3 regions of the Hahella sp. KA22 genome follow, and region 3 is predicted to be linked to each of the others. Evidence: predicted binding sites of a transcription regulator. Region 3 holds the regulator's gene; each other region holds the start of a gene.
What was found. The regulator LexA, encoded in region 3, represses DNA repair genes until DNA is damaged. The targets are predictions, from matches to a motif close to TACTGTNTANNTANACAGTA.

Region 1 (10,761 bases), 3.0 Mb from region 3:
TGGCTAACTGTGACAGCCAAGCGTTGCTGAAGCGTTTGAAGTCATAATTGAGGCGCTGGTACATTTCCAGAGCCTTGTCGTCGTGAATGATGGCGTCGGGGCGTAGAGTCTCCATCGCCCTGGCCCACAAAGGCAGGAGTGCGGTTTCTGAAATATCCCGCAATTGCAGCGTTTCCATCGTCATGCTCCCTGGATGTCTCCATGTCTGCTTCAGCCGCTCACCGGCATCAACAAGTCTGGTTTATTTTGGTGAAATATCCAGCGACCGCTTGGTTAAGCGGAGGACGCGCGTGCGTCCTGGAGGAAGTGGGAGCGCACGCGAAGAACGCTATAAAATGCGTTTATTTAGAAAGGTAGTAGTCTTCGGTAGCCTCACGCAACCGCTTGTTCTCCAGATAGTCTTCTATCGCTCTGCGGGCTTGAAGACGTCGCTTTGAGGCTTGCTTTTCTTTGCTTTTCCTCTCTTGAGTTTCGGACTCGTAAAAAACATCAAGAATTGTACTGGCGACGGAATCGGAAGGTTGATTCATATTTTGCATGGCTTTCCCCTTAGCCTAGTGACGATTCACTGTAGTTGTTATTTTTTACACTGGAATGACAACCGGCTTACTGCTTGATAACGCGTGTTATCAATCCGTTCCTGCGTTGGTGCGATGCCTTGTCCAGCCGACTGAGGAGCGTCGGTCTTATGCTGTATATTATTTCACCGATAATACAATTAATTAGGTGAGAGTCGCAACGAGCTTAGATTCTTTTTAGCCTGGTTGAGTTTTTGCGTATGACGCTTATCAAGTTTTTGAAACAGATTGGTGGCGATCGTATCCAGAATCATTAAATGGGCAAGTCGTGACGCCAGGGGGGTGAAGGCGTCAGTGTCTTCGTCCACTGAGACGCTGATGTTGAGATTGGCTATGTTGGCCAATGCAGATTGCGACGGACTGATGGCGACAACCCTGGCGCCAGAGGCCCGCGCCCGCATGCAGGATTGAATCAGGTTATTGGTGCGACCGCTGTGAGAGATGGCGACTATAACGTCGTTCTCTTCCACCAGACCGGCGATCAGCATTTGCATATCTGGATCGGGGCAGGCCTGGGTATTCAGTTTTAAGCGAAAGAACTTCTGTTGCGCATCCGCCGCCACGGCAGCGGATGCGCCATAGCCGAAAAAGTATAAGCGGGAGGACTCGGAAATCCAGGCGCATACCTGCTCAATCCGCTCCCAGGACAGTTGGTTAAATACCTGCTGCAATGACGACTGCACGTCGCTGAATATCCTGGCGCCAATCTGTTGCAGACTATCACCAGAGTTTATTGGGAACGGCATTTGCGTTTGCATACTTGCAAGCTGCTGGGCGAGGCTCACTTTCAGGCTTTGGAAGCTGTCAAAACTGATGGTGCGACAGAAGCGCACTATAGTCGGCTCGCTGACACCCGCCTCGGTCGCCAGGTCAACGATGCGCATGTGTATGACATCGTTGGGGTTGCGTAGCACGCACTCTGCCACCTTCTGTTCGCTCTTGCGCAGCGAATCCCTGTTTTGTCGAAGCCAATTCAATATATCGTGGGGGCGTCCCATCCAACTACCTTGGTATGTCTAGCGGCCCTGCGGATCAGTAGGCGGGTGCGCCCATGAATCCGCTTGCAGGGCGGGATTGAAAAACTGCTTTAAGAATAGACAAAAGCGGAACAGGATTACACTGACCAAAAGTCGCTGATGTTATTGGGTGACCGGCTATGTGTTCTGCAGTGCGGGAGAACCAATGCGCTGCTCTCGCAACAGGGTCGCCATCTGATCGGCCCCCAGCGGCTCGGCGATGAGATATCCCTGCACGGTGTGACAGCCGCTTTCTCGCAAGAACTCCAAATGCCCTTCATGCTCTACGCCTTCAGCGATGACTTCGAGATTCAGGCTTTTACCCAGCATGATGACGGCGCGAGTGATGGCGGCGTCGTCGGCGTTTTGGTGTGCGTCTTTGATGAACATGCGGTCTATTTTCAAGGCGTTTAGCGGAAAGCGCTTGAGGTAGGAGAGAGAGGAGTAGCCTGTACCGAAATCGTCCACGGTGATGCGCACCCCCATCTCCCTCAGACGGGAGAGCATAAACTGGGTGCGGCTCATGTTTTCCATAAGCGTGCTTTCCGTCAGCTCCAGATCCAGCAGATGTGGGGGAAGGTCTGTGTCCTGCAGAACTTTGCGCACCAGTTGCGGTAAGTTGCTTTGACGTAACTGATGGGCGGAAAGATTGACGGATACCTGTATATTATCCAGCCCCTCCCGGCTCCAGGCGGCGGCTTGAGCGCAGGCGGCGCCAAGCATCTGCTCTCCCAGCTCGGTGATCAAACCGCTTTCCTCCGCCATGGGCACGAAGTCGCTGGGGCCGATCAGTCCCCTTTGAGGGTGCCGCCAGCGCGCCAGCGCTTCTACCCCGGTAATGCGACCGCTATCCAGCGATAATTTGGGCTGGAAGAAAACTTCCATCTGTTGATTTTGTATCGCTCTGCGTAGTTCAGTCTCCACCTCCAGGCGCATGCGCGACATGCTGCGCAACATGCGACTGTAAAACTCATAAGTGTTGCCGCCGAGGTATTTGGCCTGCCGCACCGCCATATTGGCTTGCTGCATCAGAGTTTGGATTTCCCAGCCGTTGTCAGGGGCCTGAGTGACGCCTATTGAGGTTGAAACGTAAAACTCATGACCATCGATATTGAAGGGTGCTTTTAGTTCATCCAGCAGTTGCTCACAGAAACGGCTCATCTGGGAGCGGCTTTTCGCCGGGGTGAGAATGGCGAATTCATCGCTGCCCAGGCGCGCCAGGGTATGGACGTGGGGTGCGGTTTGTGAAATGCGCGTAGCAACCTGCTTTAACAGCTCATCCCCGCGGTCCTGACCCAGGCTTTCATTCACCTGTCGAAAGCGGTCGACATTCAGGAGCAGCATATTAATGCTGAGTCCTTGCTCCCGCACTTTGCGGAGAATTTTATCCAGTCGCTCACGGAATAACATGCGATTCGCCAGCCCGGTCAATTCGTCATAGTTCAGCAGATAGTGGAGCTTCTCGTCCGCCTGTTTACGCTCCGTCAGGTCGGAAAACAGGCCTGCGTAATGCGTGGTGGCGCCTTCTGAATTGATGATCGAAGTAATTTGCAGCCACTGACAGTAGAATTCGCCGGACTTGCGCTTTTCATATAACTCGCCTTGCCAGCGGCCCCGTAAAGACAGCTCATCGCGAATTCGGCTGAACACTTGTCGCTTGTTGGGCGCCTGGCTGAAATCCTCAAGACTGCTGCCGATTACTTCTTCTGTTTCATAACCCGTGATCTGACTGAATGCGTTGTTGACAGTGAGGAAGCGGAACTCGGTATCCAAGGCGAAGACGCCCTGAGGCGTATGGTCAAAGACGGACTTGGCTAACAGCAGCTGTTCATCGCGGCTTTTCTCTTTGCTGATATCTCGGCGCGACCCGATCATACGGGTAATGCGGCCCAGCTTGTCGAAGCTTACGGGTTTACCGCAATCCTCCACCCAGATCCAAGCGTCTTTGGCGGTGGTGACGCGATACTGTACTTGATAAGTGTTACTCAAACCTTTCAGGCACAGCATCATTTCTTTTCTAATGCGTGGGCGGTCGTCAGGGTGTATCAGACCATGCATGCGCTCGACGAAGGCGGTCGCCGACAATTCACGAGGACCAAAGGCGTCGTGAAAGAATGATTGATAAAGGGAGTTTCTCGGAATATCCCAATCCCACAAGGCTAACCCGGTGGCTTCTATGGCCTGCGATAAACGGGTCTGGCTTTTCATCAGCGCGTCGCTGATATTTTTCCGTAGTTTGATTTGCTGACTGAGAATACGGTTGGCTTCGGACAATTCGTGGGTGCGTTCGCAGATTGCGCCTTCCAGTTCCTTTTGCGTTTCCCGCAATTCCTGTTCAATCTCTTCTCGGTAAGTTATTTCATATGCTAGCTGTTGATTAAGCAGTTCTGAAGCGGAGCGGGCGTTATCCAGATAGGCGATCAAGCCTTGCATCTGCAGATTCTGATTAAGGTAGCGACTGGAGGCGAGGTACCATAACGCGGCGAGCGGATAGAGAAAGACGCTGAGAATGGCCGCGTTGGTCAGTAACTCTGGAGGGAGGGGCTGCCTACCGTTTAACAGCACTGCAAGCGATAGAAGAGGCATCGCGCTGAGAATAATAAACGGGGTGCGCCAGACGCCGAGAAAAAAGGATAGAAGGCCCGCGCCAACGAACTGGGCGATAGTGGCGCTGTCCAGCCATGACGCGGGAAGATCCATGATGACGTATGCGGTTATCGGCCCCAACACGGTGGCGATTGCAGCGCTGAGTAGTACATAAAGCCTGCTAAGATTAGCGACGTTGCGAGGCAGGTTGGCGCTCTCATTCTGTAATTGCGCCTGAGCCTGTGAGCCGAAGGCGACGAGCAGAACTGCGCAGAAAGCTCCCAGCGCGGTGAGGCCGATCAGAGGCTCTATGGCCTGATGGGGAAAGGCGGTGGCGACAAACCCCATGGTGATTGAAAAAAGCAATGCGGCGGCGTGGCGACTGCGACGCCCCAGCTTTATGAGTTGCTCCCGACGCACCGTGAGAGGTTTAGGGCGCGCCATGGTCGACATCAGCTTTAAACTGCTTGCTTGAATATCGTTTGTCCCGGGGTGCATGTTAGTATAATTGTCCGATTTCACTGGAATCCCGCCGCACAAACAAACCCGTCATATCTGCTTTTGACGGTCGGCGAACCTGGAAAGCAGCGATGCAATGTTGTAATAGGCTGTAAAATTATCCAGTATTAATCGCCGCAAATATGCAAAGCGGCGACTCCGGTTAGCGGTTCAGTGTGCTTACTGTATGTAACATTTTGTTATTTTTTGTTCGTTGTCCCATTTAACCCGATAGTGAACTCGCGCACAAGCACTTCGAATAAAATCGGAGATTGGTCTGCGGTTAATTTTCCTGACATGTCTTACGCGGAAAGCCGTTAACAACAAAGCCCTTCAAACAAAGAGAGGTAAGTCTCAGCAATGGACGTAACGGCGGTATTGGACCCGCTTAACGATGCTCAACGCGAGGCGGTTACCGCCAGCGCCCGCAACCTGCTGGTTTTGGCTGGCGCCGGTAGCGGCAAAACCCGCGTTCTTGTGCACCGCATGGCATGGTTGATTCAAGTCGAGCGTATAGGCGCTCACGCAATAATGGCGGTGACGTTCACCAACAAGGCGGCGCGGGAAATGCGCGAGCGGGTGGAGTCTCTGCTGCATATTCCTACACGGGGCATGTGGCTCGGCACCTTTCACAGTCTGGCGCATCGACTGCTGCGCGCGCATTGGCGGGAAGCCGGCCTGCCGGAAAACTTCCAGGTCATCGACTCCGATGACCAGCAGCGCATGCTGAAGCGTGTGATTCGCGAGCTGGGACTGGATGAGTCCAAGTGGCCTGCGCGCCAGGCGCAGTATTTTATCAACAGCCAGAAAGACGAAGGGCTGCGACCGGAAAACATTGAGCCGGGTAGCGACGCCTGGCGGCAGACCATGAACAAGATATACCAGCGTTACGACGAATATTGTCGGCAGAGCGGGCTGGTGGATTTTGGCGAGTTACTGCTGCGCTCCCATGAACTCTGGCTGCAAAAGCCGGATCTGTTACAGCACTATCAGCAGCGCTTCCAACATATTCTGGTTGATGAGTTTCAGGATACCAACACTATTCAGTATGCGTGGCTGCGCGTGTTGGCGGGGGATCGCGTCCCCATGACAGTGGTTGGAGACGATGACCAGTCCATTTACGGCTGGCGCGGCGCCAAGATTGAGAATATACAACGTTTCCAGAATGATTTCGGCGAAGCGGCCCTAGTGCGTCTGGAGCAGAATTACCGCTCGACGCAGACCATTCTGCGGGCTGCTAACCACGTCATCGCCCATAACCCAAGTCGCCTTGGCAAACAGCTCTGGACGGATCAGGGGGAAGGCGAGGCGATTGATGTGTATGCCGCGTTTAACGAGCAGGATGAAGCCAACTATATCGTCGAGTCCGTGCAGTCCTGGGTGAATCAGGGACGCTCGCGTTCGGAAGTGGCGCTGCTGTACCGCTCCAACGTGCAGTCGCGGGTATTGGAGGAAGCGCTGATTCGCCACGGCGTGCCTTATCGGATTTATGGCGGTCTGCGTTTTTATGATCGTCTGGAAGTCAAAAACGCGGTGGCCTATTTACGTCTGGCTCATTTCGCTCACGATGACGCCGCCTTTGAGCGGGTGGTCAATATCCCCCCTCGCGGCGTTGGCGCCAAGTCGTTGGAGACATTGCGCGACGCCGCTCGCGAGCGTAGAGCGTCGTTGTGGCAGACCACCGTGGCGGCGGTTGGGGCAGGTTTGCTTAAAGGCAAGGCGGGAGTTGGCCTGAAGCACTTTATTGAAATAGTCGAAACCCTGCGTGAGTATGCGAAAGAGAACAGTTTGCAGGATCTGACCAAGCATATGCTGGATGTCAGCGGCATACTGGAGCATCACGCCAATGAAAAGGGCGATAAGGCGGAGGCGCGTAAGGAAAACTTACTTGAGCTGGTGAATGCGGTTGCTGAGTATGAAACGCTCGACAATGAATCGCCTTTGGCGGAGTTCCTGACTCAGGCGGCGCTGGATGCAGGCGAGCGGCAGGCGGATGCGGAACAGGATGCAGTGCAGCTTATGACACTGCACTCCGCCAAAGGTTTGGAGTTTCCTTTGGTGTTCCTGACAGGTATGGAGGAAGAACTGTTTCCACACTCGATGGCGCTGGAAGAGGCGGGTCGTCTGGAGGAAGAGCGTCGATTGTGCTATGTCGGCATCACGCGCGCCATGGAAAAGCTGGTGCTTACTTTCGCGGAAAGCCGCCGCTTGTATGGTCAGGATAAATACCACTCTATCTCTCGCTTTGTCCGCGAAATTCCCAATGAGCTATTGCGCGAAGTGCGTTTGCGCTCCGTCGTGAGCAAGCCTATGTTTTGGGATCGTGGTCCGGCGCATGGCGCGATTGGCGAATCCGCGCAGCAGTCGGGTATTTCCCTTGGGCAGCGGGTGCGACATGAAAAGTTTGGCGAAGGCGTGGTGCTGAACTATGAAGGCAGTGGGCCGCATTCTCGCATTCAGGTGAATTTCGACGATCAGGGCAGTAAATGGCTGGTGCTTTCATACGCCAAACTAGAAGTGATTTGAATAGCCTGACCGTTAAGTGATCCGTTAGATTTTGCGCGCGCTCAGCCAGTGTCCTTTTGCCGGATAATAGAGTTATACTGCGGAGCGCAGCCTTCTCGTCGGCTCATCTAAACAGGCTATATCCGCCGATTTAGATAGCTTGACGACTGGCGCTGGATGCTTGGCTGCGCAAGGCGCCGAGATCACATAAGAATAAAGACAAAGGAGACGCAATCGAATGAAAAGACGCTATCTGTTTTCCCTGATGGGCGCAGGCATGCTGGGAATGCTGTTAGGCGGATGCTCCGCCGAGAAAGAAGCGGCGGCCCCGGTTGCCCAGCAGGCGCCCAAGCAAACCATTCAATGGAAGCTGGTGACATCCTGGCCCAAAAACTTCCCGGGACTGGGTGAGGCTCCAGAGCGCTTCGCTAAAGAAGTCGAACGCATGAGCGATGGCCGCCTTAAGATCAAAGTCTATGGCGCTGGCGAACTGGTTCCCGCGCTGGAAGTGTTTGACGCCGTCTCTCAGGGTACTGCGGAAGCAGGCCATGCCGCATCCTACTATTGGAAGGGCAAAATTCCCGCCGCACAGTTCTTCTCCACCGTCCCCTTTGGTTTGAACGCCCAGGAAATCAATTCCTGGATCAGCTATGGCGGCGGTTTGGAGTTATGGCGTGAATTGTATGAGCCATTCGGCGTCGTTCCTATGCTCGGCGGCAACACCGGCGTGCAGATGGGAGGCTGGTTCAACAAAGAGATTAACTCTCTGGATGACCTGAAAGGCCTCAAGATGCGTATCCCAGGCCTGGGTGGCGAAGTGTTGCAGCGGGCGGGAGGCACGCCTGTGCAGCTGCCTGGCGGTGAAATTTTCACCGCTCTGCAAACCGGCGCGATTGACGCCACTGAGTGGGTAGGCCCGTACAATGATCTGGCGTTCGGCCTGCATAAAGCGGCCAAATTCTACTACTACCCAGGTTGGCACGAACCCGGCACTTCGCTGGAATTCACGTTCAACAAGAAAGCGCTTGAGGCGTTACCGAAAGATCTACAGGCTATCGTTGAGGTCGCCGCGCGTATGATCAATCAGGATATGCTGGATGAATACACGGCGCGTAACAATGCAGCGTTGAACGAACTGGTTAACAATCACGGCGTGGATGTCAGACGTTTCCCTGATGACGTACTGAAGGAGCTGCAGGACATCTCCCGTCAGACGATTCAGGAGATTGCGGAGAAAGATCCCGCAGTGAAAAAGGTATATGAGTCTTATGAGAAGTTCCGCAGTAATGTGTGGAAATACCATGAGATCTCAGAAAGAGCGTATATCAACGCCAGATCCTAAAGCGTTCGGCAGACACAAAAAACCGCAGCTCAGACTGCGGTTTTTTTATGCCTCGGCCATACGCCTGTTCACTCTCCGGCAGGTACTGCGCGAATGCGTCCGGAGTCGTCAATCGCAACCAGCACAAATACGCCTTCGGTTACCTTGCGGGGAGTATTCTGATGGTTGTCGCGGGTCCAAACCTCCACTTCGATATGCATGGAGCTGGTGCCGATATTCACCATGCGCGCATAACAACTGACTTCCGCGCCGATTCTGACTGGAGATAGAAAATCCAATTGTTTCACGGATATCGTCGCAGTCCGACCCTTGGCGATACGACCGGCCATGCTGGCGGCGGCCAAGTCCATCTGCGACATCAACCAGCCAGCGTAGATATCGCCGTTGGAGTTGGTGTCCTTATCGAGAGCAATGACGCGAAGCGCCAATTCTCCGTTAGGTGCTGAGCTACTAGAAGCTTTCATGACAGTTCTCTTATATTTATGAAAATCCGTTATCTGCAAGTTTAGGCGCTGGTGAGGCGATTCTCCGCCAGTATATCCATTGCGCCTGAACTGCGGGGCGACTACGGCCCGTAAACCACCTTAGGCAACCAGGTCGCCAGTGACGGCCAGGCCGCCAGCAGACAAAGCATTAATACCTGGATTGCGATAAATGGGACCACGCCCATGTAAATGTCCGTCGTTTTCACATGGCTTGGAGCGACCCCGCGTAAATAAAACAGCGAAAACCCGAAGGGCGGGGTCAGGAACGACGTTTGCAAATTCAAGCCAATCATGATGCCCAGCCAGATGGGATCTACGCCCATCGCCAGTAACACCGGGCCGACAATGGGCACCACGACGAAGGTGATCTCAATGAAGTCGAGAATAAAGCCCAACAGGAAAATAACCAGCATCACTACCAGCACCGCCATGAATACGCCGCCGGGCATGGATGTGAAAATATCTTTGATCAGCTCATCGCCGCCATAGGCGCGGAACACCAGTGAGAAAATGGTGGCGCCTATCAGAATCATGAACACCATACAGGTGACGCGGGTAGTTTGCTGACAAACGTCCCTTAATACAGAAAGCGAGATCTGGCGTTTATAAATCGCCAGGATAATGGCGCCAAATGCGCCCACGCCTGCGGCTTCCGTTGGCGTGGCGACGCCGGACAGAATTGAGCCAAGGACGGCGATAATCAGCGCCAATGGCGGCGTCAGGTCGCGTAACAGGGAGAGCTCGCGGGAGTGCATTTCCTGCTTGCTCAGTTTTTCGCCTGCTGGCAACAGCTCGGGTTTAACCAGCGCCAGCACAAATAGATAAATAATGTACAGCAAAACCAGTACAAGGCCCGGGATCAGCGCTCCCACGAACAGGTCGCCTACGGATACCGTGTCAGGATTGAAGATACCCATATCGCGCTGGGCCTGTTGGTATGCGCTGGATAGCACATCGCCCAGCAACACCAGGGCGATCGACGGGGGAATGATCTGACCCAAGGTGCCTGTAGCGCAAATTGTGCCCGTGGCTACTGCTTTACTGTAATTGCTTTTCAGCATGGTGGGCAGGGAGATCAGGCCCATCGTCACCACGGTGGCGCCGACGATGCCGGTGCTGGCCGCCAGCAACATGCCCACGACCGCCACGGAAATGCCCAGACCGCCAGGAATATTGCGGAACAGCATGGCCATGCTTTCCAGCAGGTTCTCCGCGATCTTTGACTTTTGCAGCATGCAGCCCATAAACACAAACAAGGGAACCGCCAACAGAGTCTGGTTATTCATCAAACCATATAAGCGGCTGGGAGTGGCCAGCAGGAAGCTATTATCAAAAACTCCCGCCATGGCGCCAATGCCAGCGAAGGCGAGGGCGGTGCCGGCGAGAGAGAATGCGACGGGATAACCGCAAAGCAATACCAGGCAAACAGCTGCGAACATGAACAGCGACATATACTCCATCTCAGTCTTGCTCCTCTTGTCCGCGGGAATGATTGGGGTCGATGATCAGGCAAAGGTTGCGCAGCGCCTCTGCGAGGCCCTGCGCGCCAAGCACAACAACCAGCGCCAAGATGAGCGACTTTAAGATGAAGACCGCAGGCAGGCCGGCCGCTTCGGCGGACACCTCGCGAATGCGCCAGCTCTGCGCTATATAAGGCCAGCTTTCTATGCCGATATAGATGATCAAAGGGAATAGAAGAAGTAGCGTTCCCAACAAGTTCACGATGGCTTTGCCGCGCACGGAGAATCGTT
Region 2 (10,761 bases), 920 kb from region 3:
ATCGAACTCTCTGATGAATGGCGAAAATGCTGATGTGTAGAAGTGAGCGTGAGCATGGATAAATTAAAAATTCAGGTGGAGGTGGCCTACGCCTTACCTGAGCAGCAGAAGATCATTCCCCTGGCTGTGGTGGAGGGAACGACTGCTTATGAGGCGGTCCAGATGTCTGGCGTCACTCACTTCTTTCCACAAATAGAGCTTGAGTCGGCGAAGATGGGGATATTTGGTAAGACCATTCCAGACCCCAAATCCCATGTATTGAGAGAGGGCGACCGAGTGGAGATATATCGGCCGCTCAAAATAGATCCGAAACAGGCACGACTAAATCGGGCTAAAAAGGGTTAGCCAAATTTAATCTAACCTGTTTTGCTTAACGCTTAGTTGGTCGTTTTGTAAACGTCAGTCTCTTCGACAGTCTCAGAAGGCTCAGCTTGGCCACGTAGTTTGTAAGCCTTGCCGGGGTTCGCCAAATCAGCTGGCAGCAGCTTTGCTTTGGCAATATTCACCAGAATGTCATTCTCATATTCCAGAGTGATGTTCTGACGATAAATCTTACCGCCCGACAGCTGGATAGAATAGAAGTAGGTGTCGTAGCTGGGGTCGAGCGTGCTCTCCAATACTGGGGAGCCTAATAGATATTGAACCTGACGACGGTTCATGCCGACCTTGAGTTGGTCCACAGCTTCTTTCTCCACGATGTTTCCCTGTTGGACATCTATTTTGTAGACGCCTGGGAAGGTGCAGGCTGTGAGAGTGTGTATAATAAGGAGGATTACAAGGGATCGTAACTTTTGCATCATGGATATTTTTAAACTATCTTGGCGTGACGTGGAATGATAACTGATTGCCAACGATACTGGTATTGGGTTTCCCGGTAAAATGACGAACGAAAACGTAGAACTGAAGAAAGCAGGCCTGAAAGTAACCCTTCCGCGGGTAAAGATTCTCAGTATTCTGGAAAACGCTGATAACCGGCACATGAGTGCGGAAGATGTTTATAAGGCGCTGCTGGAGGCGGGAGACGACGTAGGTTTGGCCACAGTCTACCGGGTTCTGACGCAATTTGAATCCGCAGGACTGATTCTTCGCCACAACTTCGAAGGCGCCCATGCGGTGTTCGAGCTCAATCATGATGAACATCACGATCACATGGTTTGTGCGGAAACCGGCGATGTGATCGAGTTCTTCGACCCGGTTATCGAAAAGCGCCAAAAGGAAATTGCGGAAGAGCACGGCTATGAAATTGTTGACCATAGCCTCACGCTGTACGTAAAGCCAAAGAAGAAATAACTTCCAGTTTTTTTTGGATAGCGCTGAGTAAACCCTGGAGCGCTATCCTGTCCTCTCATTGCTCCATCGCATTCCCGCATATCTCCCTAAATTTATCGAGCCTCCTTCTATATAGAAGGTAACAGAAGGTAGCCGTCAGACAGCTATACGGACCGCGCGGAAATAAAGCTATAAGCAGGTCCTTTTGACGTAGAGAGTCTTACTGGAGTTGGCTGGAAGTCAGCATTTCATGAGCGTGCGCCAGACTGTGCTCAGTAATATCCACGCCGCCCAGCATTCTGGCGATTTCGTGTATACGGTCGCTGCCTTCCAGTTTGAGTATGGCTGATTGTGTTTGGCCACTGCTTACATGCTTGGTTACGAAAAGGTGGTTATGAGCCTGGGAAGCCACCTGGGCTAAGTGAGTGACGCAGAGAATTTGCGCTTTCGCCCCGAGCTCTCTCAGCATGCGTCCAACGATTTCCGCCGTACCGCCGCCAATGCCGACATCCACCTCGTCAAATACTAATGTGGGCGTATCTGAGGATGCGGCAGCGACGACCTGTATCGCCAAACTGATTCGCGACAATTCACCGCCGGATGCGATCTTTTGCAAAGGCTTGGGTGGTTGGCCAGGGTTCATGCTGATTAACATTTCAGCTTCTTCGTCTCCCAGCGCAGACGGGGACTTCAGTGGCGAAAACTGGATGATGAACTCAGGGTTCAGCCCTAGTTTCACCAATTGCTTTTTCACTGCGCCTTGTAGCTTCTCTCCTGCTTTTGTTCTCATTGAGGTGAGCTTTTGCGCCGCCTCATTGTATTTCTGCTCCAGCTCTTTGGACTGGGCTTCAATCTTTTCCAGATTCTCTTCTCCATCAGTCAAACTGTTGAGTTCGCTCGCCAGCTCAACATGGCGCGTCATCAATTCTTCAGGAGCGACACGGTGCTTGCGTGCAAGGTCATAGATGGCGGTCAGTCTCGCTTCCACTTCTTGCAGGCGTTCAGGGTTAATTTCCACGCTGTCCAGTACATGGCGCAGCTCACCGTTGGCTTCATCAAGCTGGATCATGGCTTCGTTCAGCATCTGACGAGCAGTCTGCAGAGAGGCGTTGTTGAGATTAATTTCTTCCAGCAGATGAATGGCGCGCCGTAGTTGGTCAATGCAACCGCCATCAGCTTCCAGGCAACCTTCGCCGACCTGCTGAACTTTCATGATGATATTTTCTGCGTTGGCGAGCTGCTCCTGCTCTTGCTCCAATTGCTCAATCTCGCCTTCCAGCAGCGCCAGGGCGTCTAACTCCTCTACTTGATAAGTGAGTAGTTGCACGCGCGCTTCCTGTTCTTCGCTGTGGCTGAGTTTCTCTTTCAGTTTGGCGGCGACTCGACGCCAGGATTGAAAGTGGTCCCGTACCTGTTGAAGTTGCTGGGCGTGGCCTCCAAAGTCATCCACCATTTTCAGGTGAGTTTCCTTTTTTAACAGAGACTGGTGCTCATGCTGACTATGGATATCCATGAGCGTTTCGCCAAGCTCGCGAAGGTCTTGCATGGTGACGGGCTGCCCATTCAGGTAGCCACGAGATCGACCTTCGTTGGTGACAGTGCGGCGTAAGATGCATTCCGCGCCATTATCCAATTCTCTGGATTTCAGCCAGGCCAACGCCTCCGGCAGACGCCTTAAATCAAAGACTGCGCTTACCTCCGCCCGCTCGCAACCGTGCCTCACTATGTCCGCAGAACTTCGATCGCCAAGGGTCAGGCCCAGAGCGTCCAGAACAATGGATTTGCCTGCGCCAGTCTCCCCGCTGATAGCTGTCATGCCTTCAGCGAAGTCCAGTTCCAGATGGCTGGCGATGGCTAGGTTCCGTATCGACAAATGAGTGAGCATAGGGCGTTGTCCTATAAGTGCGACTGTTTATATATACAGTTATTTGTGCATTTATACAGTGAAATTCATGGCGCAACAAGAGGGCGAACAGGGTATTTTTTTGTGTGATTTGCGGTCATTTTCGATGTCTGCTGGAGTTAATGTCGGGTGACTTGCGTCATTTCCTGACGATTGTCGATATTTGGCTGGTTGAAACCGGTTTGATCGACCCCATATTGAGGGCAATTCAAAAGTATCGGATGGATTTTGGGAGATTCGATCTAATGGCTGAAGATTCTAAGAGTCAAGTAGAAGAACAAGTCGTCGCTGACGATCAGGCGCAAGCCGCAATGGCGGAGCAAGGTGAAACGGCTCAAGCGAGCGGCGAACCTGCTGACCGTGACGAGTTGATCGAGAGATTGCAGCAGGAGCTCGGCGAACAGAAAGAGCAAATGTTGCGTGTGCATGCTGAGATGCAGAATGTACGCCGTCGTGCTGAAAACGATGTTGAGAAGGCGCGTAAATTTGCTCTGGAGCGTTTTGTGAAAGAGCTTTTGCCGGTAGTGGACAGCCTGGAAAAAGCAGTGGAAGCCTGTGGCGCCACTGAGTCTGCTGAGCCCCAGGTCGCCACTTTGAAAGACGGCGTGGAAATGACGCTGTCTCTGTTCAACTCTGGTCTGAAAAAATTCGAAGTGGAAGTGGTTGATCCCATGGGACAGCCCTTCAACCCGGAATTTCATGAGGCCATGTCTATGGTGCCGCAAGCCGATGTAGAGCCGAATACCGTTATTGCGGTATTGCAGAAAGGCTATCTACTGAGCGGACGTTTGGTCCGGCCCGCCATGGTTATGGTGTCAAAAGGCGTCTGATCGCGCTTTACACGCGTTTAGCGCTGGTTGAAAACGTACAAAATCCCGCCAGCTGCGGGTTGAAAAATTGAGATCAACTCCAATATTAGCTGGTAATCAATTAGCGAGATTTTTTCAGGAGTAGAAATTATGGGTAAAATTATCGGGATCGACTTGGGGACTACAAACTCCTGTGTAGCGATTCTTGAAGGCGACAAGCCGCGCGTTATTGAAAACTCTGAAGGCGGACGCACTACGCCTTCCATCGTTGCTTACACTGACGATGAGACGCTGGTAGGTCAATCCGCCAAGCGTCAGGCGGTAACCAACCCCACGAATACTCTTTTCGCCATCAAACGTCTGATTGGTAGACGTTTTGAAGACGATGTAGTGCAAAAAGACATCAAAATGGTGCCTTACACTATCGCCAAGGCTGACAACGGCGACGCTTGGGTCGACGTGAAAGGCAAGAAAATGGCGCCCCCCCAGATTTCCGCCGAAGTTCTGAAAAAGATGAAGAAAACGGCGGAAGACTTCCTGGGCGAGAAGGTGACTGAAGCGGTTATTACTGTGCCGGCCTACTTCAACGACGCGCAGCGTCAGGCTACCAAAGATGCAGGCAGAATCGCCGGTCTGGAAGTTAAGCGTATTATCAACGAGCCGACTGCGGCGGCGTTGGCTTACGGTATGGACAAGAAGGGCGGCGACCGTAAAGTAGCCGTTTATGACTTGGGCGGCGGAACCTTCGATATCTCCATTATCGAAATTGCTGATGTAGATGGCGAGATGCAGTTTGAAGTGCTGGCCACCAACGGCGACACTTTCCTGGGTGGTGAAGACTTTGACTTGCGCTTGATCGACTATCTGGCGCAGGAATTCAAGAAAGATTCCGGTATCGACCTGAAAGGCGATCCGTTGGCGATGCAGCGTCTGAAAGAAGCTGCAGAGAAAGCTAAGATCGAGCTTTCCAGCAGTCAGCAGACGGATGTGAATCTTCCGTATATTACTGCTGATGCAAGTGGTCCTAAGCACCTTAACGTTAAAGTGACTCGCGCCAAACTGGAAAGTCTGGTGGAAGAACTGGTTGAGCGTAGCCTTGAGCCATGTCGCATCGCATTGAAAGATTCTGGCTGCAGCTCTTCAGAAATCGACGAAGTGATTCTGGTTGGCGGTCAGACTCGTATGCCTATGGTGCAGAGCAAAGTGGCCGACTTCTTTGGTAAAGAAGCGCGTAAAGACGTTAACCCTGATGAGGCGGTCGCTATCGGCGCAGCTATCCAGGGCGCGGTATTGTCTGGCGATGTGAAAGACGTACTGCTGCTGGACGTGACGCCGTTGTCTTTGAGTATCGAAACCATGGGCGGCGTTTCCACGCCGATCATTGAGAAGAACACGACTATTCCGACCAAGAAGTCGCAAGTGTTCTCTACTGCGGAAGACAATCAGACTGCTGTGACTATCCACGTTCTGCAGGGCGAGCGCAAGCAAGCGCAAATGAACAAGTCCTTAGGTCGTTTTGACTTGACTGGTCTGCCGCCCGCGCCTCGCGGAGTGCCTCAGGTTGAGGTGACGTTCGATATCGACGCCAACGGTATCATGCACGTATCTGCGAAGGATAAAGCGACTGGTAAAGAGCAGTCCATCGTTATCAAAGCCTCTTCTGGCTTGAGCGAAGACGAAATCGATAAGATGGTGCAGGATGCGGAAGCGCATGCGGCGGAAGATAAGAAGTTTGAAGAGTTGGCGTCCTCGCGCAACCAGGCTGACGCTCTGGTTCACGCTACTCAGAAAACGCTTAAAGATGCTGGCGATAAAGTGACTGCTGAAGAAAAAGTGGCTATTGAAGCAGCTATCAAAGAGCTGGAAGAAGCGATCAAAGGCGACGATAAAGAAGCTATTGAAAGCCGGATGCAGAAGCTGAGCGAAGCATCTTCTTCCATGGCGCAGAAGATGTATGCTGAGCAGGCCGCACAGCAAGGCGGAGACGCTGGCGCACAAGCTGAAGACGCCGCTGGCAAGCCAGCAGATGACGCAGTCGACGCCGAGTTTGAAGAAGTTAAGGACGGCGATAAGAAATAGTCCGGATTCTTGCATGCCTGAGGCAGTGCGGAATTTAACCGCACTGCCTTATTGTGTTTAGGTTATAATCCGGTTTTTTTGCAGTTGGCGCATAAGATTAAGTTATGGCAAAACGCGATTATTACGAAGTGTTGGGCGTTTCGCGGGACGTAGACGGTAAAGAGGTCAAGAAGGCTTACCGGCGTTTGGCGATGAAATATCACCCGGACAGAAACCCCGGAGACGCTTCGGCTGAAGAGATGTTCAAAGAGGCTACTGAAGCCTATGACGTGCTCTCGGACGATCAGAAAAGAGCGGCCTATGACCAGTTCGGTCACGCTGGAGTAGATGGCAATGCTGGAGCCGGCGGCTTTGGTGGTGGGGCCAGTTTCAGTGACATATTCGGCGACGTTTTCGGCGATATATTTGGCGGGGGCGGCGGAGGTCGTACTCGGGCGAATCGCGGCTCTGATTTAAGATATACCCTGGATCTCGATTTGGAAGAAGCGGTACGCGGCACAACCGTGAAGATTCGCGTTCCTTCTCAAGTAGAGTGTAACGGTTGCGGCGGAAGCGGCGCGGAAAAAGGCACGCAGCCTGAAACCTGCGGCACTTGTAACGGCGCTGGCCAGGTTCGCATGCAGCAGGGCTTCTTCTCTATACAGCAGACGTGTCCTCGCTGTCGCGGCGCTGGAAAAATTGTTCGCAACCCATGTCGCACCTGTCACGGCAGCGGCTATGTGGAAGAGCAGAAGACACTTTCGGTTAAAGTGCCTGCTGGTGTGGATACTGGCGATCGTATTCGTTTATCCGGTGAGGGCGAGCCAGGAGTAAATGGTGGGCCGCCGGGAGATTTGTATGTTCAGGTCGCTGTGCGTGAACATAAGATATTTACCCGCGATGGCAGAAATCTATATTGCGAAGTGCCAATCTCCTTTGTGGACGCGGCATTAGGTGGAGAGCTTGAGGTTCCCACGCTTGATGGGCGGGTGAAGCTCAAGATTCCAGAGGAAACGCAGACCGGCAGACTGTTCCGCCTGCGCGGAAAAGGCGTGACTCCGGTTCGCGGTGGCGCGCCAGGGGATTTGCTGTGTCGGGTGGTGGTGGAAACGCCTGTAAACCTGACGAAGAAACAGAAGGATTTGCTGCGCGAGTTTCAGACCTCAATGGAGGAAAGTGGTGGACAGCAAGCGCCAAAAAAGCATAGCTGGTTTGAAGGCGTTAAAAGCTTTTTTGACGATATGAAGTTCTAGCAGTCTGCATGTGCAACGAAAAACCGGCGAACGCCGGTTTTTTTGTATTGGGGCGGTGGCGGAACGCCTGTAACAGTAATATTCCAGAGAAAACAAAGGAATAAGCATGACCAGAGTAGCGATAGTGGGCGCTTCCGGGCGCATGGGTAAAGTGTTGGTTGAAGCGGTCTGCGATAACCCGGATGCTTCTTTGGGGGCTGCCTCTGTGCGAGTTGGCAGCTCTTTGGTTGGCGCTGATGCCGGAGAAATCGCTGGTATGGGTAAGAAGGGCGTGGCCTGTGTCGATGACTTGGCGCAAGTGCTGGACGACTTTGATGTGATTATCGATTTCACTTCGCCGGAGACCACGCTTGAGTTGCTGGCGCTTTGTCGTAAAGAAGGCAAAGCGATAGTGATTGGTACGACAGGATTCAGCGAGCCGCAAAAAGCGTTTCTGTCTGAGGCGGCGAAGGACTGTCCGGTAGTATTTGCCCCCAATATGAGCGTGGGTGTGAATTTGCTGTTGAATATTCTTGCGCTGACCGCGAAAACGCTCGGTGACGATTACGATGTGGAAGTAATCGAAGCGCACCATCGTTTTAAAAAGGATGCGCCGTCAGGTACTGCGTTGAGGTTGGGCGAGGTTGTCGCTGAAGCGCTGGGGCGCGACTTGAATGAGTGCGCAGTCTATGGTCGTGAAGGTATTACCGGAGAGAGGGATAAAAAGACCATCGGGTTTGAAACTATTCGCGCGGGGGACATCGTTGGCGACCATACGGTGATGTTTGCGACTATGGGTGAGCGTATAGAAATAACGCACAAGGCGAGTAGTCGAATGACGTTTGCAAAAGGCGCTGTTAAAGCTGCCTTATGGTTGCATGGCGTCGCTCCAGGGTTGTATGACATGCAGGATGTGCTGGGTCTGAAATAGGACAATCTGGCTTCACAGTGGGGCGCGCGCAGGGTTATGGACGTGCGGAACTCGGGAAAGAATAAAAGCGCCAGAGGAATTGGAAAATAAATAGACAACCCTGCTCAAATCCAATAGAATATTGGGGTTTGTGCGCAAGTTGCCCATACACATCGGACATCACTAAAAAGCGGGACGGAGTTTAAATCTCCCTCTCGCTTTTTTGCAAGTTGAGTCCACCTTCATAAGTGTTTGATTAGACGTTTTCAACTGGCGAGCTATGGAATTGACTACACCCGCAATACTAGCACTTGAAGACGGAAGCATATTTCATGGGATCTCTATCGGCGCAGCCGGCGAAACCACCGGCGAAGTGGTTTTCAACACTGCGATGACCGGATACCAGGAAATTCTTACCGATCCTTCCTACGCAAAACAAATTGTCACTCTCACCTACCCCCACATAGGCAACACCGGAATTAACGAAGAAGATGTCGAATCAGATCAAGTCTGGGCGGCAGGTCTGGTGATTCGCGATCTTTCCATGACAGTTAGCAACTGGCGCAGCCAAAAGAGTTTGTCGGAGTATCTCCGGGAAAACGGTATTGTCGCCATCGCTGATATCGACACCCGTCGCCTGACTCGTATTTTAAGGGAGAAAGGCGCGCAGAACGGATGCATCATGGCGGGCGAAGGGGCTTCGGCGGAGGCGGCGTTGGCTGCGGCTAAAGCCTTTCCCGGACTGAAAGGGATGGACCTCGCCAAAGAGGTGACTCGTACGGATGTTCTGAATTGGACAGAGTCGACTTGGGTTCTTGGAGAAGGGTATCAGACTCTAGGGGATGCCGAGTTTCATGTTGTCGCGTACGACTTTGGCGTGAAAAAGAACATTTTGCGCATGCTTGCTGAGCGTGGCTGCCGCGTAACTGTGGTGCCGGCGAAAACGTCTGCGCAGGATGTATTGGCGATGTTTCCCGACGGCGTATTCCTATCTAATGGACCAGGGGATCCTGAGCCTTGTGATTACGCTATCGAGGCAATTGCTGAGATTTTGAAGTCCCAGACCCCTGTCTTCGGTATCTGTTTGGGGCACCAGTTACTGGCGCTGGCCAGTGGGGCGCGCACAGAGAAGATGAAATTCGGACATCATGGCGCCAACCATCCGGTGCAGGACCTGCGCACGGGGCAAGTAATGATCACAAGTCAAAACCATGGTTTTGCGGTGGATGAGTCCTCCTTGCCCGCCAATCTGGAGACTACACATAAGTCTCTGTTTGACGGCTCATTGCAAGGAATTCGACGCACTGACGTCGCCGCCTTCAGTTTTCAGGGGCACCCTGAAGCGAGCCCGGGCCCGCACGATGTGGCTCCCTTATTTGACCAGTTCATTGACTCCATGCGGGAAGTCAAATACCGATCAGTCTAATTCTCGGATTTCAGCGTCGGCGCCCGACGGCGCCGCGTCTGAACCGAAACAGGCGTAATTCTGGGTGATGTCGGCGGCCTGCGGGGCGTCGCAAGATTCGAGCGAGTAGAAGAGCACACATGCCAAAACGTACAGACATCAATAGTATCCTGATTATTGGGGCCGGTCCTATCGTCATCGGACAAGCCTGTGAATTTGACTATTCCGGGGCGCAGGCGTGTAAAGCACTGAGAGAAGAGGGATACCGCGTTATCCTTGTGAACTCCAACCCCGCCACCATCATGACTGATCCGGCCATGGCCGATGCCACTTACATCGAGCCGATTAACTGGCGCACAGTCGCAAAAATCATTGAAAAAGAACGCCCGGACGCGCTATTGCCAACCATGGGCGGACAAACGGCTTTGAACTGTGCGCTCGACTTGGCTCGTGAAGGCGTCCTTGAACAGTATGGCGTAGAGATGATTGGCGCCACGCAGGACGCCATTGATAAAGCTGAAGATCGTGAGCGTTTTGACAAGGCTATGAAAGCCATTGGCCTGGCGACCCCTCGTTCAGCGATTGCGCATAGCATGGAAGAAGCTCTGCAGGTGCTGGATCAGATCGGCTTCCCAGCTATTATTCGTCCCTCCTTCACTATGGGAGGCTCTGGCGGGGGCATTGCTTATAACAAGGAAGAGTTTATTGAGATTTGCGAACGAGGTTTGGAGTTATCGCCAACTCGTGAGCTGCTGATCGATGAATCGTTAATCGGTTGGAAAGAGTACGAGATGGAGGTTGTTCGTGATAAGAAGGACAACTGCATTATCATCTGCGCAATAGAAAACTTTGACGCAATGGGCGTGCACACGGGTGATTCCATTACAGTCGCGCCAGCGCAGACGTTGACGGATAAAGAGTACCAAATCATGCGTAACGCCTCGGTGGCGGTGCTGCGTGAAATTGGTGTGGAAACGGGAGGGTCCAACGTTCAGTTTGGTATGGACCCCGAAACTGGTCGCATGGTGGTAATTGAGATGAACCCCCGTGTATCCCGTTCATCCGCGTTGGCGTCCAAGGCGACGGGATTCCCTATTGCTAAGGTTGCTGCAAAACTGGCGGTTGGATATACCCTGGATGAGCTGAGCAACGACATCACTGGCGGCGTCACGCCG
Region 3 (10,761 bases):
TGAGAGTCTGAGACCTCTTCTGACTGGTAAGCCAGCACCCGCGCCTGGTTAGCCTCATCAAAAGGATCGCCCTCATAGAAAACGCCGCCTGCAGTCACCGCGTCGGAATCAAACAAAAGCCAGCCCAGATCGACGAATGTGTCTGAATCTTTAAATATAACCATTTCCAGAGAGTCATTCTGATCGTCAGCAACGGGCTCCCTATCACTGTTCAGCATCTGGTGAAAGATATCTTCACGTCGAGACAAAGCCTCACAGGCTGAGTCAAATTGCTCCTCTGTCATGGTTTGAGCCCTTATTCTGACCGTCCCGCCACACATGCGCTCCCGGCGCAAAATAACGGTCTCGACGCGCTTTCTAAAGTCGCAGGCATTGTACAGCCTGCAGTTCGACTTATCGTAGTAATCCACAGAGCCAGCCAGAATGCTCCACACATTCGCTGTATCACGACTCAGGTCATACCTGTTAATCAGATTACGTATGAAGTGGCCTGTATCATCCTTTATCGTTTTATACTGCAGAAAGCGCCCAAGCTCTTTGACGGCATTCATCAATAGATACTCCCGGCTCCCTACTAACCACGAATCTTTATTAACAATGAAGCGATAGAGCGCATTAGGAAACTGTGGATCATGAGAGGCAATGTCAATAAAGGCGTCATTGTCATGGCCTTTGTAGTAGATATTGAAAAGCTCGTTTAATGCCGAATCATAACGCCCATTGGCGTCGGTCAGCCTGCCCAGTTTCTCTAACCAGGCGACCGAGTCATTGACAACCGTTCCCTGATTATCAGAACTGTTTACCAGCTTTAAAGACAACACGGCCAATCGCGCGCCATCTGCTCCAATAACACCGTGCAGAGCATTATTGGTGACTTGAACGACGGCTACCGCAACCTGTTTCTGCAACGCCTTTCCATATAGCTTCATCTTACGCGAGCGGTTTCTCTCTAATACATACCCCGCATGTAAGTATTGAATGAGGTTCGTCAGTTCATAGAAGTTGTCGTCTTGAAAATAAGATGATCCTGAAATGGCCGCTTGCGTCACGGCGGACATGTTAGCTTCTGAGAATACACCGGGAAGAGTTTGTTCCTCCAAGAAGACCATGTCCCTCACACAGTCATGATCCATTCCCCATATAGCGAGAACAAACTCGTCACCTGAGAGCCCCGAAAGACCATCCAAATAGCAGTCAGACTTGCCCTCTTCCTCGTAGTAAGGTTCGTCCTCTTTTGCTCGACTGTACGCCGGTAGCGGCGGGGGCAATTCTGATAACTTTTCCGGCTGCTCCGAGTTGTGTCGAAAATACTTAAAAAACTCTCCACCGCCCTTCGACCATGTCATTGCGCTGACAGTGAGAATAAGAAAGACAACGCCAACCACAAAGGGGGCTCTATACCATCTGTTCGCTGGCGTCATTACGATTCCTGAAGAGATTTACAACTGATAGAAAGAGTACGCTGCGGATTATGAACTTTACCGTGCGGGCCATGAAGATATACCGATAGGGGTTATCGGTCTGTCTAAGAAAAGCATCAAATTGTATCAAAGTCGCCAAGCAGATAAGGCAAAAACTAAAACAAAGGCTATATCGCCCTACCCCCATACCCGCGCATTCTATCCAGCCACTGTTTTCGGGGCCGCGAATCAGAATCCTCCACTGCGCCAATCAGCGACGTTTGAATCGGCGAAACGCCACAAATACCCAGGATATTACGTTTTAGACTTTTTAGACTATGCGCGCGGTAAAACCAGCGATAGATAAACGCAGGCATCCACATGGTTACGACTATACGCGCTCTGCGCCCTTTCAGTAGCCGTTTGGGCCACTTATCGCCACCGCTTACAGCAAAACCCGGTCGCAGCGTCTGCTCCAGAAATGCTTTTAATACCGCTGGAAGATCCCCCATCCACAGCGGATAAACAATAAATAGACATTCAGCCCATTGGATTTCTTTCTGCGCAGCGATAATCGATTCCGGTGGCGGCTGTTCTTCAAACTCCTGTTTTGAACGCAACCAGGGAAAACTCATTGTCGCCACCGCCAGTCTACGCACCTCATGCCCCGCCGCCTCCGCGCCGTCTGCATACGCGTCAGCCAAGGAGTGACAATACCGGCCTCCCCGTGGATCAGGGTGTCCCTGAATAATCAAAATGCGCGATCCCATAGGCTGCTCCCTGAGAGACTATTCATCTATGTATATTTTTCTCGATATACCAAGACAGGCATTTGTTGCTGGTCAATATTCAACAGCTTACTTGTTAAGTGGTCCGCTATTGGAGTTTTCATCTTAAACCTCAGTCACTTAGACATTTTTTCTTTACTTGCCCAGACCATTACTGTATACATAAACAGACATGGATAAACATATAGTGTACACAGAATTTTATCAGATCTTTTAAGGTCGCCGGAGGGTGGAGTGATTAAGCTAACCAAGCGCCAGGAGCAGGTTTTACAACTGATTCGCGAGCATATAGAGGAAACGGGTTATCCACCTACCCGGGCGGAAATTTCCAATCGTCTGGGGTTTCGCTCCGCAAACGCTGCGGAAGAGCACCTGAAAGCCCTGGCGAAGAAAGGCGCTATAGAGATGGTGCCCGGCGCCTCCCGCGGCATCAGGCTGCCAGCGACGGAAACGCAAAATCAGGGGATTCCAATTGTCGGTCAGGTTGCAGCGGGCCATCCCATTCTGGCCCAGGAAAATATTGAAGAGTATTGCGAACTGCCCCCATCCTTCTTTACTCCTTCCGCCGATTATTTTCTTCGTGTCAAAGGCATGAGCATGAAGGACGTGGGAATACTCGACGGTGATTTACTGGCGGTGCATCGCACGACCGATATCCACAACGGACAAATTGTGGTTGCGCGCATTGGCGATGAAGTGACCGTAAAGCGCTTTCAGCGTCAAAAAAACAAAGTGCTTTTATTGCCGGAAAACGAAGAGTTTGAGCCAATTGAAGTGAATCTGTCGCAACAGCCGTTGGACATCGAAGGACTGGGCGTCGGCGTTATTCGCCGCTAACCGGGAACGAAGCGCCGACTGCCCTTACGCGGGCAGCCGGGGCCTTTAATGTACGGTTTTCGGCTTTTCTTCCTCCTCAGACTGACGAATCGCCTCTTCCCGCATATCTCCTACCAGCTTAATCGCCGCATTAATCATTGCATGCGCAACAGCTGCGTCATTTTCCGCCAAATATGCCTTGGCTTCCTGACCGAAGCTGATTTTCACCAAATGTTCGCTTCCGCCTCCCATGGGTTGCAAAGCGAAATCGCCATTCGGCAATTGAACAATTTCAAAGAAGCTTGATGCCATTTTCAAATCTCCTACTCGTAAGTTCTCACTGACATGTTTTCTATCGCCCCAACACCCGGGAGTGAACAAATCAGAAAACTAGCCACAGGCGCCTCATTCATTTTCCTAAGCTGTTATCAGTCGAGGCCTGAGAGGGTTTCTTTCATTCAAGCTTACCTCTACCACTCAAAACTGTGCTCTCTCATCTCGTTGATGAACGCCTGCATGGACTCAAGCATCACTGCTAACTCCATTGCATATGGAGCTGACGTGGCGGCGATAATATTTTCATTCTGCGGCGTTTCATTTTTTCGGGGCCGAGATATTTCCCCAAATTGTTTCAGCAATTGAGCTAGCCAGGAATCGGATTGCGCCGCCGCCAGCTTCATGCTGATCACTTCTGGCGATTCAACCTCCAACTGGCCTTCCAAGTCAGCAAGCGTCTCAACCTTAACTTTGATGCGTCGCTGCTCCGCAAGTTCGTTCAAGAAGCCGACATACGCCTGCTGTAGAAAACGCAAAGCCGCCCGACTGGCGCATTGCTTTTCCGCCACCGTTGAGGATGTATCCTTCCACTGCAACTGCAGCTTGGCGAAAAACAGGTTTTCATTAACATAAGTCAGCCACTTATCGGACATACCTTAACTCATCAACAATTGCTCTTTGTTAGTGTATAGGTTTTTAACCATAAGTTCTTTAATAAAAAATTCCTCTCCGGACTATTTCCTGAGGCGCAATTCCGATTCGTTTAGGCGCATAAATTTCCTACCATTGCCACCTCATCCGACTCAGGTTTCCGCGAAAATGGCGACAAACTATCAGCAGCCCCTTTCTCATAGCTTAGCACCCGAACCCCAGGCTCGCCCCTTACACAAGTTAACGTTCAGCAGCAACCCGCCATAAACGCTAACAAAGGCGCTAGTGAGAAAACTAGAATAATATTTTAGACTGCTATAATTTTGTCCAGGGAGAGAAAGTAAGGGAACTGTCTGTTACTTCTAGAAAGAGAGTGAGAAAGACATGGCTTATAGCCGTAACGCAAGAAAAAATATAAATAACGCACTGGTATTACTCGTATTTTCACTAATCGCGCAAAACGCCCCAGCTAAGGCGCCGCCGGATCAGGTGGCGCGCTTGGACCGGGATCTCACGCCACTCGGCGCCGAGAGGGCCGGCAGCGAAGGGGGTGAAGTACCCTCTTGGGATGGAGGCATTAAGCAACCGCCTGCGAACTACAATCCAGATAAATGGCATGCCGACCCTTTTGATGCGGACTTTCCACGTTTCATTATCAACGCCGGCAATGCACAGGATTATTCAGACAAACTGACCGAAGGCCACAAGGCTCTGCTGCAGAAGTATCCAAGCGATTACATTCTGAAAGTATATCCCAGCCGCCGCAGCGCCTCTTACCCTGACCACGTCTACGCCGCTCTGAAGCAAAACGCCGCCAAGGCGGAACTAATGCCTCGCGGCACGGGCGTTAAGGGCTCTTTGATCACCAGTCCATTTCCTATCCCAAATCAAGGAGTGGAGATTATCTGGAACCATATCCTGCGCTACCGGGGTGAAGAGGCGGCATTTCGTTCTTCGTTCGCGGCCACGCTTCCAGACGGTTCTTACACGCCGGTGACAACCGACTATGAGTATTTCTTTGTGTATGCTCAGCAGCACAATCGGCCGGAAGACATCGACAACAAAATCTTCTACCTCAAAACGGAGGTAGTCGCTCCCGCCAAGCTCGCAGGAACCATGAATCTGGTGCATGAGACGCTGGATCAAATTCGCTCTCCCAGACAGTCCTGGCGTTACCAAGCCGGTGAACGTCGCCTGCGGCGCTCCCCCAACCTGGCCTATGACGCTGAGGCCCCAAATAGCGAAGGGCTGCGCACTACTGACCAAATTGATATGTACAACGGTGCGCCGGACCAATATGAATGGACGCTGATCGCCAAGAAGATCATGTATGTGCCTTACAACGCTTACCAGTTGCACTCCAGCAACTTGCGCATGAACGACATCGTGCGTCCCGGCCACATCAACCAGGAACATGCTCGCTACGAAGCACACCGGGTGTGGGTGGTGGAAGGCATCCTGCGCGAAGGACTGGGCCACATCTATCACAAGCGCCGCATGTACTTCGACGAGGACTCCTGGCAACTGCTGGTTGCGGAGGATTATGACGATAAAGGCCAGCTATGGCGCGTATCGGAGGCCCACTTGGTGAATTACTACGAGGTGAAAGCCCCCTGGACCACACTGGAGGTTATTTACGACCTGAAGTCAGGGCGTTATTTCGTCGACGGTTTGGATAACGAAGAAAGACCTCGCGACTTTGCGCCCGGACTGAGAGATAGCGACTTCTCAACTTCCGCCGTACGCCGCGCCGCCAGACGCTAATCGTTTTCCATTAGACACCTGTAGCCCATCTTTCTCCCACAAAAAAGGCCGCTGATTAAAGCGGCCTTTTTATTACTGCTGTCCGTGCTGAACAGAGTTGACAGCTACACGAGGCTTAGCCCGCGTTAGAAAGCTCAAGCAGCAGTTTATTCAGACGGCTTACGTAGCCAGCGGGATCTTTCAGGTTCTCGCCGCCAGCCAATCGCGCCTGATCAAACAACACCCAGGTCAGATCTTCGAAGCGCGCGCCCTGTTCTTCACCCAGCTTTTTCACCAGGGGATGCTCAGGGTTGATCTCAAAGGTCGGTTTGTTCTCGGGTAACGCCTGGCCCGCCGCTTCCATGATGCGGCGCATTTGCACGCCCATGTCATAAGCGCCGACCACCAGACAGGCGGGAGAGTCGGTCAAGCGGTGAGTCACACGCACTTCTTCCACGTGATCTTTCAACACTTCCTTCAAGCGATTCAGCAAAGGCTCCGCCTCTTTGGAAACCTCTTCCTGCTTCTGCTTCTCTTCTTTGTCTTCCACTTCGCCCAGGTCCAGTTCACCTTTGGCGATATCCTGGAAGTGCTTGCCGTCAAACTCGTTGAGATGGCTCATCAACCACTCGTCAATGCGGTCATGCATCACGAGCACTTCAATGCCCTTCTTGCGGAAAATCTCCAGATGCGGGCTCTTCACGCCAGCGCTGTATGACTCGGCAGTGATGTAATAGATCTTATCCTGCCCCTGTTTCATGCGGCTGACATAGTCTTCCAAAGACTGAGTCTGTTTATCGTCGTCCTGGTGTGTGCTGGAGAAGCGCATCAACTTGGCGATTTTCTCGCGGTTGGCGAAGTCTTCAGCCGGACCTTCTTTCAATACTCGGCCAAACTCATCCCAGAAGGACTGGTATTTTTCCGCATCGTCAGCGGCCAGTTTGGACAGCATGTCCAACACGCGCTTGGTCAGCGCGGAGCGCATGCTTTCCACTGCCTTATCATTCTGCAGAATTTCCCGCGATACGTTCAGGGACAGGTCGTTGGAGTCCACGACGCCCTTCACGAAACGCAGGTACAGCGGCAGGAACTGCTCGGCGTCATCCATGATGAAGACGCGCTGGATATATAGCTTCAGACCACGTGGCGCTTCGCGATTCCACAAGTCATAGGGCGCTTTAGCGGGAACATACAGCAGACTGGTGTAGTCCAGCTTGCCTTCCACACGATTATGCGCCCACAGCAATGGGTCACTGAAGTCGTGAGCAATGTGTTTGTAGAACTCTTTATAGTCTTCGTCTTTAATCTCGTTACGGGGCAAGGTCCAGAGAGCAGTCGCTTCGTTCACCGATTCGAATTCAGGCGCAGATTCCGCTTTCTCTTTGCCTTCTTCCTCTTCCCCTACGTCCATATTTTCTTTGATCATTTCAACCGGGAAGGAAATATGGTCAGAGTATTTTTTCACCAGACTACGCAAGCGCCAGCCGTTGGCGAACTCTTTCTCTTCTTCTTTCAAGTGCAACACAATGCGCGTGCCGCGTTCTTCTTTGGTTACAGTTTCAATGGAGAAATCGCCTTCCCCTCTGGACTCCCAACGCACCCCTTCTTCAGGTTTCATGCCTGCGCGGCGGGTAAAAACTTCCACCTTGTCGGCGACGATAAAGGCGCTATAGAAGCCCACGCCGAACTGCCCGATCAAACGTGAGTCCTGTTTTTGGTCGCCAGTCAGGCTGGAAAGAAATTCCGCCGTACCGGATTTGGCGATGGTGCCCAGGTTCGTCACCACTTCATCACGGTTCATGCCGATACCGTTGTCTGATAAAGTGATGGTCTGCGCTTTCTCATCAAACTCCAGACGAATTTTGAGGTCGTTGTCGCCTTCGTAAAGGTCTTCTTTGCTCAACGCCTGAAAGCGTAACTTATCCAAGGCGTCCGACGCGTTGGATACCAATTCGCGAAGGAATATTTCCTTGTTGCTGTAGAGCGAGTGAATCATCAGGTGAAGCAATTGCTTCACTTCAGCCTGAAAGCCTAAGGTTTGCTTTTCTGTTGCAGTCGTCATCGGTCGACAAACTCCTGGCGTAAGTCCGTATCGGAAACAAGTGAAATAATATTGATTGCAGGCCGGCGATTTATCCGGCGCTTGTGGCCAGAAAGTGGGGGCGAATATGGATATTTCAACCGTTTCGGAGCTATGCTCACATTTTCAAGGCTAACAAATGCGAGAAACCCCGTGGGAGATGTCATTCCATTCAAAAGGCCGTCCCTGAAGAAGAAAGCCAAAGGTAAAACCCTGTGCCGCAACGGCTTTCATAAATGGGAGGTCAGTAAGGAAAAGCAATTCGACGTAAAATCAGGCAAGCTGGTGACGGTATACCGTTGCGCCCGCTGCGGCGAACAGAAAGTGCTGGCGTTGTAGCGGCGCCGAAATTTCAGCGCCCCGGCCAGGGTAAATCCCAAGGAGACTCCCACCCCTCTTCCAATAAGCCGCGCATCGCCTCAGACACAAACAACTCCCCAATCTGCGGTGGACGGATAATCGCCAAGCGTTCCCCTTTATAGCTGAAACGCATGCCATAAGCGTGCAAGTATGTGCGGTCAAAATCTCTGGCCGCCTTTCCCGCATATAATTCGTCCCCGGCGATGGGCGCCGAGATACTTTTCAACGCAACGCGAATCTGATGTGTTTTCCCTGTTAATGGGCGCACGATAAACGCCCTGACGCCGGGCATTAGGGTGTGGCTGAAGAATTGGGTGACGGCGGGATTTTCGCGTCCCGGGGTTAGCTTCCAAGCGCCCGCGCGCGCTTTTTCCATATCGCCGATGATTTTACCCTGCTTTTTTTGCGGCTTTTGCCCAGACAGGGCTAAGTAAAATTTCTCAACCTGGCGGGCGCTGAACTGCTCGGTCAATTCGCGAGCTAACGCTGGCGTTTTCGGCAGCAATAATAATCCGGACGTTACTTTATCAAGGCGATGCACAGGATATACGCGGGCGCCTATAGCGTCCGCCACATTGGAGCACAGGCCACGCACACCGTCCTCATCATGAAAAGATGTTCCTGGCGCTTTATCAACGACCAGTAAGTCATCGTAATCGGCGACTATTTGAAAAGAGGATGCATTCACCGTTTCACTCCACATCAGCTGGCAGGTGGAGCGGCAGTTTACCCCAGGTGTTTTGAATGCACGAGTGGAGACCGCCGGAACCGGATAAAACGCATAATTACGGCGTTGCGATCAGTTAACGCCGAGAAAGCAATCCATTGCGGGAGAGAGAAGCGCCTGGGATCAGGCTCGACTGCGATAGTCTTCGAGAGAGATAACTTCGGCATTGGAAACCGGGGCGGCTTCCGCCTCAGCCAAGGCGAAGTCATAACGCTCGTTCAAGCAGTAACGCAGCTCCGCCAGGGACTCATGCATTAACTGACTGATCTTGATGCATGCCGCCAAGGGGGTCTTGGCTCTGGCGCGGGTCATATCGACCTTGAACTGAAGTCCACGCAGCTTGCGCTGACAGTCAGTCCGGGCGGAGGTGATGATGTACTCCACCATCTCTTCTCTTAGCGCTTCCAATGCTTCAGGCCTTTGTTTGGCCATTTCAAGCAGTTCATCAAAATGTGGAAGTTCCATTCTAAGCTCTCTTACTACACTACAGCCTGATTCGGCTTTCATACTACCCAGCGGCTTTTTGTTACTACTCAGCAGCCACCTGCTGAAAAGCGATAGGCTCTTAAGCTTCAAGCTGGTCTCACCCAGCGCTCAAGACATGGACCCAACCAGAAAAAGCCACACCTTATTTTGTTCAATTTTTAACCATACCTAGATAGTACAAGTCTGCTTTTGACCTGTACACATAAAATGCATTCTACCAGAAAAAAATGGCATGTTACATTGTGTAAAATTAGTTATACCTGTGTAAATAAAAGGCTTTATATACAAGCCGGTTAGCATAACAAGCTAAGGCTGGCAGGTAGATAAACAACCTAAGTGGTCTAGGAAAGATGGGGAAAAAGGCAGGCGCCTGTTAGAAAAAATGTGAGGTAAGACACACTTAAAGACTCGCTCTCAGCGCTGTTTGAGACCTCATATGGGGCACTCAGGCTCGGCTAATCAGGCCGCGCAAGTTCTTCAACCGGCTTTGCACACGGTCACGAACCAGGCGATAAGGAAACAATGTAACGCCGAACCCCAGATCCATAAACAGCTGAGAGCGTGGAGCCTGCTCGTACATGCTCAAATAAGCGCCAGCCATAGCGGTGATGGAACGGCTCAGGTGCAGGTAGTCGCTTTGAACGATAATTCCCAGTTGATAGGTATTGGATAGCAGGTGCATCACTGTTTGCAAACGACGCTGAACGCCTGTCACGCCCTCTTTGTACAACTGCGTCAAAGCATGAACGCCCAGTGGCGTAACCCCTTTCTTCTTCAGTGTTTCCGTCAAGGCGGCGCGTATAAACTCTCTGCGGCGACGGTTGTCTTCCGGGTGCGTGCTCATTTCAATTAGTGCGTGAGTGAGTCGCTCCACATCCGCTGTCAGCGCTCCATAGACATAATCCCAGACTAACGGCCACTTACCCCGCATATCCACCACATTGCCCCAGTCGATCAGAAACAAGCGGCCTTCAGGCGTCACCATGATATTGCCCGGATGTAAATCACCATGAAACTCTTGATACACAAGGACGTGCTGCAAAACGGTGAATAGAAAGCGCTCCGCGACTTTCCGGCGCAGGTCTTCCTTTTCCTGTCCCGCCACTTCCCGTAGCAAACGATCCACTGACAGCGCCGTCTCCAGATACTCCATCTCAATAATGCGCCCGGTAGCGGAGTATATTTGCGGTACGGACCAACTATCGCTGTCCTGAGAGCGGCGATAAAAACGTTTTTGTATCGCCGCCTCGTCCTCAAAGTTCAGCTCTTGTTCGAACCCTCGTGTGAATTCTTTAACCTGACGGGACATTGCCTCCAAAAACGGCAGCAGTTTGGTGTGAGGCGCCCAGTACTGACTTGATATCAACATTAGTTCCAAGGCCAGCGCGCCCATCTGAAACTCGCGCTCAAGATTATGCCTGGATACCTTCACGA

Region 1: a site for LexA is predicted at 4,787-4,806, ahead of uvrD (DNA helicase II). Genes of this name have one in related genera too.
Region 2: a site for LexA is predicted at 3,176-3,195, ahead of recN (DNA repair protein RecN). Genes of this name have one in related genera too.

Annotation. Positions count from the first base shown of each region.
Region 1 is NZ_CP035490.1:1,237,986-1,248,746, forward strand. It holds gene EUZ85_RS05530 (class I SAM-dependent methyltransferase) at 1-178, opposite strand, end outside; gene EUZ85_RS05535 (PA3496 family putative envelope integrity protein) at 342-539, opposite strand; gene EUZ85_RS05540 (MurR/RpiR family transcriptional regulator) at 719-1,576, opposite strand; gene EUZ85_RS05545 (EAL domain-containing protein) at 1,733-4,624, opposite strand; gene uvrD (DNA helicase II) at 5,039-7,204, shown strand; gene EUZ85_RS05555 (TRAP transporter substrate-binding protein) at 7,422-8,525, shown strand; gene EUZ85_RS05560 (acyl-CoA thioesterase) at 8,594-8,989, opposite strand; gene EUZ85_RS05565 (TRAP transporter large permease subunit) at 9,091-10,470, opposite strand; gene EUZ85_RS05570 (TRAP transporter small permease subunit) at 10,472-10,761, opposite strand, start outside.
Region 2 is NZ_CP035490.1:6,154,116-6,164,876, reverse strand. It holds gene EUZ85_RS27260 (RnfH family protein) at 55-345, shown strand; gene EUZ85_RS31290 (outer membrane protein assembly factor BamE) at 378-695, opposite strand; gene fur (ferric iron uptake transcriptional regulator) at 880-1,290, shown strand; gene recN (DNA repair protein RecN) at 1,490-3,154, opposite strand; gene grpE (nucleotide exchange factor GrpE) at 3,418-4,002, shown strand; gene dnaK (molecular chaperone DnaK) at 4,132-6,060, shown strand; gene dnaJ (molecular chaperone DnaJ) at 6,165-7,292, shown strand; gene dapB (4-hydroxy-tetrahydrodipicolinate reductase) at 7,399-8,202, shown strand; gene carA (glutamine-hydrolyzing carbamoyl-phosphate synthase small subunit) at 8,468-9,607, shown strand; gene carB (carbamoyl-phosphate synthase large subunit) at 9,727-10,761, shown strand, end outside.
Region 3 is NZ_CP035490.1:5,231,915-5,242,675, forward strand. It holds gene EUZ85_RS23070 (collagenase) at 1-1,421, opposite strand, end outside; gene EUZ85_RS23075 (NAD(P)H-dependent oxidoreductase) at 1,589-2,170, opposite strand; gene lexA (transcriptional repressor LexA) at 2,423-3,025, shown strand; gene EUZ85_RS23085 (hypothetical protein) at 3,071-3,316, opposite strand; gene EUZ85_RS23090 (DUF6586 family protein) at 3,475-3,933, opposite strand; gene EUZ85_RS23095 (DUF1329 domain-containing protein) at 4,316-5,695, shown strand; gene htpG (molecular chaperone HtpG) at 5,811-7,736, opposite strand; gene EUZ85_RS23105 (hypothetical protein) at 7,908-8,093, shown strand; gene EUZ85_RS23110 (TIGR01621 family pseudouridine synthase) at 8,107-8,802, opposite strand; gene EUZ85_RS23115 (DUF3135 domain-containing protein) at 8,965-9,306, opposite strand; gene EUZ85_RS23120 (AarF/UbiB family protein) at 9,773-10,761, opposite strand, start outside.